Regions from separate parts of the Ruoffia tabacinasalis genome, predicted to be linked through region 1. Evidence: riboswitches for the same ligand, from Rfam matches in the RefSeq annotation. Region 1 holds a riboswitch; the other holds the start of a gene.
What was found. A riboswitch is a leader RNA that binds a small molecule or an ion and turns the genes downstream of it on or off. The one in region 1 is predicted to bind lysine.

Region 1 (3,434 bases):
CCCTTGTAATTCTTCACGCATTTCTGACACGATTTCATGTAATTGTTCTTTTGACATATATTTTTCCCCTTTCAAAAACTAACTAAAATGGTCCATAGCCAATTAATTGTGCAATGATAATAAAGATTAACCCAATCACTAGCCAAATTCCCATTAATGGCATAGAGAACTTAACCCATTTTTTGTAAGGAATTCCCGCAATTGCCAATTGTGCCATTAAAATTCCAGACATTGGCATAATTGAATCTAAGAAGCCATTTCCTAATTGATAGCTTAATACTGCCGTTTGGCGAGTAACGTCTAAGGCATCTGCTAGAGGCACCATAATTGGCATCGTAACAGCAGCTTGTCCACTTCCTGAACTAATGAAGAAGTTAATTATAATTTGCACAGTATACATTCCTGCTGCTGATAGAACAGCTGGTAAGTTTGAGATAGCCCCAGTTAAGCTATGAATCATAGTATCTAAGATCATCGCATCTTCCATTATAATAACTAAACTTTGTGCCAGTCCGACAATTAAAGCGGCGTACATCATATCTTTCGCGCCTTCGATGAAATAATCGGCAATCTCATCAGCTTTCATTCCATAGATGAAGCCACTTAATAAGCCCATTCCAATAAAGACGGCACCAATCTCAGTAATGAACCATCCTAAGCTCATTACGCCATAAGCGATTAAGGCAAAACTTCCGACGAAGACAACCGCAATTAATTTTTGCTTTGTTGTAAACGATATATTATCCGCCGCATTTAAATCTTGATAATCTGCGCTGTTCCTCGCAGCCATTTCCTCATCATAGACAATGCTATTCGATAAATCTGACTTTACTTTACGTCCGTATAATACTAGGTAGATTGAAGTAACAATCCAAAGAATAATGAATAAGACTAATCTTAATTCGATCCCAGAGAATAATGGCAGTTCAGCAATTGACTGCGCAACCCCTACTGAGAATGGGTTCATAAACCCTGAAGTAAATCCTACACCAGCACCAAGTCCGATCATTCCGACTCCAATTAATGAATCATAGCCAATCGCTCGAGCTAAGGAAACTCCTAAAGCGATAAAAACAATTGTCTCCTCACTTAAACCAATCGTTGAACCCGCTAAGCCCATAATTAGCACAATAACAGGAATAACAAACGCTTCTTTACCTTTTAAGGAAGTCACAATTCGACTCAACGCAGACTCGATCATCCCAGTCTTATTCAGGATGAAGAACGCCCCACCTGTTACAAATAAGAAATATGAGATATCTTGAGTTCTAGCGAATCCTCTAGGAAGGCTCGTTAACACATCGAAAACACCTTGAGGATTACTTGCGACATGAGCAAAGGAATCTGGATTAATAATCTCCCGCTCCCCTACTAACACACGCTCAAACTGTCCAGCTGGGATAATCCAAGATAAAATTGCTGCAATAATAATGAAACTTAGTAATAAAACGTAAGTATGTGGCATACGGACACGTCCGATTGCACTAAATATTTTCTTCACATTCTTCCTCCAATTATAATTTGCTTTAATGAATAAAGTTTTGAGATCTGGTTGTTAAATTGATTACCGAACACAATTATGAATTAATGTGGTTGCTAATACGATTACCGAACACAATTACAAATTATTGTGGTCGCTAAGCCAATTACCGTACACAATCGACAATTATTGTGGTCGCTAGGCCAATTACCTGTCATTATCAACAATAATAACAACCATTCTACAAAGAATCTTCACTTTATAACCAAAAAAAGACTGCGAGCAAAAGCCCACAGCCATTAATGACAGTATCTTTTGCCCACAACACAGTACGCTCACCTATATAGAGTTTGGGCAACTCTACAAGACAGTGATGGACTTATTCAATCCAACCCCAACATCAATTTGACATTTCGGCTAGTAATCCTTTCATAAGAATCTTATTACTGATATTACTAGCGACCTCAATACTGTATTGTCCTTTATTCAATTAACTTGTGTAAGGGTATCTTAAATATGAACACTTGTCAAATGGATTTTGTAAGATAATCAGCCCAAATTACTAGATCTATGCAAATTTCTCAATAGTGCTAACAAAGAAATAATCCCCAAAGATTAGAATTAAATATCTAACTTTCGCGGATTAATTCATTACTCAGATCAGGCAATCACGTTTTTATGGTCTTTTTGGAACGCTATAAGCTGTAATGACTCTAAATCAACACCTATTGGGGTCATTATAGAGCCGTTCATATTTAACATTCAATAAATAATTATTATATTTCAAAGACTTCACTAATTGATTGTTGTATTGTTTCATCCTCTTCATGGGTAGTTAAAATGATTCCTTTACCTTGCGATACCCTTATATTTATTATTTTATTTAATAACTTTTTTCTTTTTTTATCCACAAACGCAAAAGGTTCATCCAAAATATACCATTCTCTTTCTAAAGACATTAATATAAGAGCATATAGAAACTTCTTTTCGCCGCCTGAAAGCATTCCCCATTGCTTGCTAAGTAACATATTTACATATTCACGTTCTATAACTATGTCACTTAATTGATAAAATCCTTTTGTGTCTTTCTTTTTATCCAAGCCATAACTAAATTTCAAAAAATCCATTCCAGTTAATCGATCAGAAAAATATATATTTTGATTTATATAGATAATACTTTCGTTGCCCTGAATTGCATCCTTTTTAGTCTTTTTTATTCCTGAAATGTAATCTAATAGTAGAGTTTTCCCGTTCCCATTATCACCAGTTAACAGATTATATCCTTTTGAAAAGTTCATAGTTATTTTTTTATCTACAAATGGGATATTTAGATCTCTTATCTCTATCATAGCATTATCTCCTTTCATTTGAAATTGGTTGGAAATTCACTATTGAATACATACTGACAAGAGATAAAATTACAGAAAGGACTGCATACTTAAAAAATACCCCATTATTGCCGTTTATTAAAACATGAGACAATATCGCTAAAGGATTATAATTATTTAACTCCGAATTAGTATTTAACAGCATAAAAGATCCAAAAATAAGCATTGAAAACACTGTATTTATAGTATTTGCATGTATTTTCTTAACTAAAGTTAAATTGTAACCTATAAATGCAACTGGCAGACATACAATAATAGCGATGGAACTATATAAAAAAAGTTTAAGGAATGAAAACGGCAATATGATTATTACAAAGACATTAAGTAAATTGACACTGATAATACAGAAAATAATTTGAGTCAGTAAATTACCTAAAAAGAAAGCCCAGGGAGAATTATTTATTGAAAACAATGTTTTTAGGCTTCCATATTCTTTTAGCTGCAGTGCATAAACTCCAACCCCATATATATATGAACATACAATAATATATACCCACCAGTATGACAATTCCCATTCATTAGTTAGATTTTTATAATTCATTAACAAGGTAATTCCCGGAAGCATA
Region 2 (3,434 bases), on a different contig from region 1:
TTTATAAGAAGCATTCACTCTCTTATACTCAACTTTAGATAAAACGAGTGCACCAAATTCAACTCCAGTAAATCTCCGGTGTAAGCGAAGATTTAAAACTGTCTTCATTTTCTACAATTGGATTTATTTCTAGGATATTTACGTGCACTCCTACTCATAATAAGCACTCCTTTAATCTGATAACCAAGGTACTCGTTAATTACATATTAACAAAAAACTAAATATCTTCATTGCGCATCATCCAATATCCCAAAATCTTCTTCAACCACCTTATAAATATCGACTTACCAATCTAGTCTGCACTATCCAATCCATACCTTACCCCATCTTCTGACAATTTTATATCCTTTTAACAAAAAAACTTTTTTTCTCCTTAATTTTATTATTTTCAATCCTTATACTTGTAATTAGTTGAGGCAATTAAAGATTATTTTTATGCGATTTATAAATTAATTTTCTCAATTAAATACACCTTTGTTTTTTGTTATATTATATAACGATGTTATCCTAATTTTGGTTAACATTATCAAAACAGCCTTATTTCGCGTTATATTTTATAACACCATCCGTCATAACTGACTTGTTTTGTGTATTTTTCATTAATATAATCTAACAATACTAAATAATATTATTAATATTTTATTGGAGGGTTTTATATGACGACGACTTGGACAAAAGAACGAATTATGGCAGATGCGAAAGAAAATAATGTAAAATTTATCCGCTTAATGTTTACCGACATCTTAGGTACGATAAAAAACGTAGAAATTCCTCTGTCTCAATTAAGTAAAGCTTTAGACAACAATATGACCTTTGATGGTTCATCAATAGAGGGCTTTGTACGAATCGAAGAGAGTGATATGTACCTGGTACCTGACTTACAAACTTGGCTGATTTTTGATTGGAATATTGCAAGCGATGATACTAAGCGCATTGCTCGTCTGATTTGTGACGTTGAGACATCATCTCGTGAGCTATTCTCAGGGGATCCTAGAAGCAACTTGAAACGTGTTCTGGAAGAGATGGAAGAACTCGGCTTCTCTGACTTTTACTTAGGCCCCGAAGCAGAGTTTTTCTTATTCAAGTTAGATGAAGAAGGGAATCCAACGATGACATTGAATGATCACGGTGGTTACTTTGACTTAGCGCCGACAGATTTGGCGGAGAACTGTCGCCGTGATATTGTTCTAGAACTAGAAGCTCTTGGCTTCGAGATTGAAGCTAGTCATCACGAAGTGGCCGATGGGCAACATGAGATCGACTGGAAATACGCTGATGCGGTGACGGCTTGCGATAATATTCAAACTTTCAAGCTCATTGTTAAGACCGTAGCTCGACGCCATCATCTTCATGCTACGTTTATGCCGAAACCGCTTTTTGGTATCAATGGTTCTGGTATGCACTTTAATATGTCACTCTTTACTGAAAGTGGTAATTCTTTCTACGATGAAAGTACGCGGTCTGGCTTATCTAAGACAGCCAAGCATTTTATTGCAGGTCTGATGGAGTACTCACCGGCCTTTACTGCCGTCTGCAACCCAACCGTGAACTCCTATAAACGACTGGTCCCTGGCTACGAGGCCCCAGTCTATGTGGCTTGGAGCGAGAAAAACCGCTCCCCATTAATTCGTATTCCAGCAGCTCGTGGCAACTCAACCCGTGTTGAATTAAGGAGTGTCGATCCATCGGCCAATCCTTATCTTGCTCTAGCGACGATTCTTAGCGCTGGATTAAAAGGTATTAGAGAAGAACTCGAAGCACCGGCTCCGGTTGATTGCAACATCTACAGCATGACCGCTCGCGAGCGTCTTGACCAAGGGATTACAAGCTTGCCCGGTTCATTACAAGAAGCCATACTTGAATTGAAAGCTTCAGACCCAATCTTGGATGCTTTAGGGCCGCATATCTCTACTAGCTTTATTAAAGCCAAAACAAAAGAGTACGAGGAATATGCCAAATATGTCTCACCATGGGAAATTGAACAATATTTTACTAATTATTAAAACATGATTAGTAATTAGTTGACGTCAATTAGTATCAATGTTACTCTATAAAAAAGGTATTGTGCGAGGTGCGGTTGACATGAGGACTTATGGGTCTGAGGGGATATCGCCGAAACGAATTATCGTTGGTTAGTCATCATAATAGGTGGCTAACTGTTCAACTTAACTGCCAGTTAAGCTGATTGTGCAAGCAATTACCGGGCAAAAGTATACCACTCTTCTACTGGAAGGATCATGGACTTTTGTTCGTGGTCCTATTTTTTATTCACTAAATTAAGGAGAGAGTGTAATGACAAAATTAACAAATAAAAAGGCCATTCCCTTTACAAAAATGGAAGGAATTGGCAATGACTATGTTTATATTAATGACTTAAAGGAAGAGATTGAAGATCTAGCAGAATTAGCAATTCAAGTAAGTGAACAACACTTTGGCATTGGTAGTGATGGTCTCATCGTGCTTCGCCCATCTAATAAGGCAGATTTCCAGATGCGGATGTTCAACCTAGATGGCAGCGAAGGTCGGATGTGTGGCAATGGCATCCGTTGTTTAGCCAAATTTATCTACGACAATGGCCTTTGGGATCAAAAATCGATTGAGATTGAGACACTAAGTGGCGTCAAAACCGTCCAGCTCATTTTCAATGATCAAGGTGAAGTCACAGGAGCTCGGGTCAATATGGGCCAAGCAATTATCGACACGGCCTTGATTCCAATTACGGCAGAGGAAGACCAATGGATTAATCAGGCCATTACAATCGCCGGGCAAGCTTATCAAGTGACTGGTGTATCGATGGGGAACCCTCATCTCGTTATCTTTCAAGAAAATATCAAAGACTTGGACTTACAAGCACTTGGACCTTGCTTTGAATATGACACGCGCTTTCCTGAACAAATCAATACCGAATTTGCCCACGTTCACAACCGCCAAGAAATTAGCATGCGCGTGTGGGAACGTGGGAGTGGCGAGACTTTGGCTTGCGGAACCGGCGCCTGTGCGGTTGCGGTCGCCGGGGTGTTGAATGGTCTTACTGAAGAGACGATTAAGGTGAACCTCTTAGGGGGAACACTCACAATCACGTGGGATCGGAGCGACACAGGGCATGTTTATATGGAAGGCCCTGCCCGCACTTCATTCACTGGTCACTACTTTCCACAAGTACATTAGGAGGATTTATCATGCAAGCAAATCATAATTATTCAAGGATTTCTGACAGTTACTTATTCTCAACCATTGCTCAAAAAATTGACACTTACACTCAACTAAACCCTGACAAAGAGATTATTCGTTTAGGCATCGGGGATGTGACCCAACCCCTTGTTCCAGGAATCATTCAAGCCCTCCATCAAGCAGTGGATGAACAAGCTTCTACTGATACTTTTCGTGGTTATGGCCCTGAAGGCGGTTATGACTTTCTGAGAGAGGCAATAGCC

Region 2: linked by a shared signal. The riboswitch ahead of dapF (diaminopimelate epimerase) and the one ahead of ACFO5Y_RS05150 (YfcC family protein) in region 1 are both predicted to bind lysine.

What each region holds. Positions count from the first base shown of each region.
Region 1 is NZ_JBHSHQ010000029.1:45,667-49,100, forward strand. Features, by position in the region: gene ACFO5Y_RS05145 (M20 family metallopeptidase) at 1-57, opposite strand, end outside; gene ACFO5Y_RS05150 (YfcC family protein) at 83-1,501, opposite strand; lysine riboswitch at 1,803-1,958, opposite strand; gene ACFO5Y_RS05155 (ATP-binding cassette domain-containing protein) at 2,257-2,829, opposite strand; gene ACFO5Y_RS05160 (hypothetical protein) at 2,834-3,434, opposite strand, start outside.
Region 2 is NZ_JBHSHQ010000068.1:24,456-27,889, reverse strand. Features, by position in the region: gene glnA (type I glutamate--ammonia ligase) at 657-2,003, shown strand; lysine riboswitch at 2,061-2,201, shown strand; gene dapF (diaminopimelate epimerase) at 2,293-3,168, shown strand; gene ACFO5Y_RS10945 (LL-diaminopimelate aminotransferase) at 3,180-3,434, shown strand, end outside.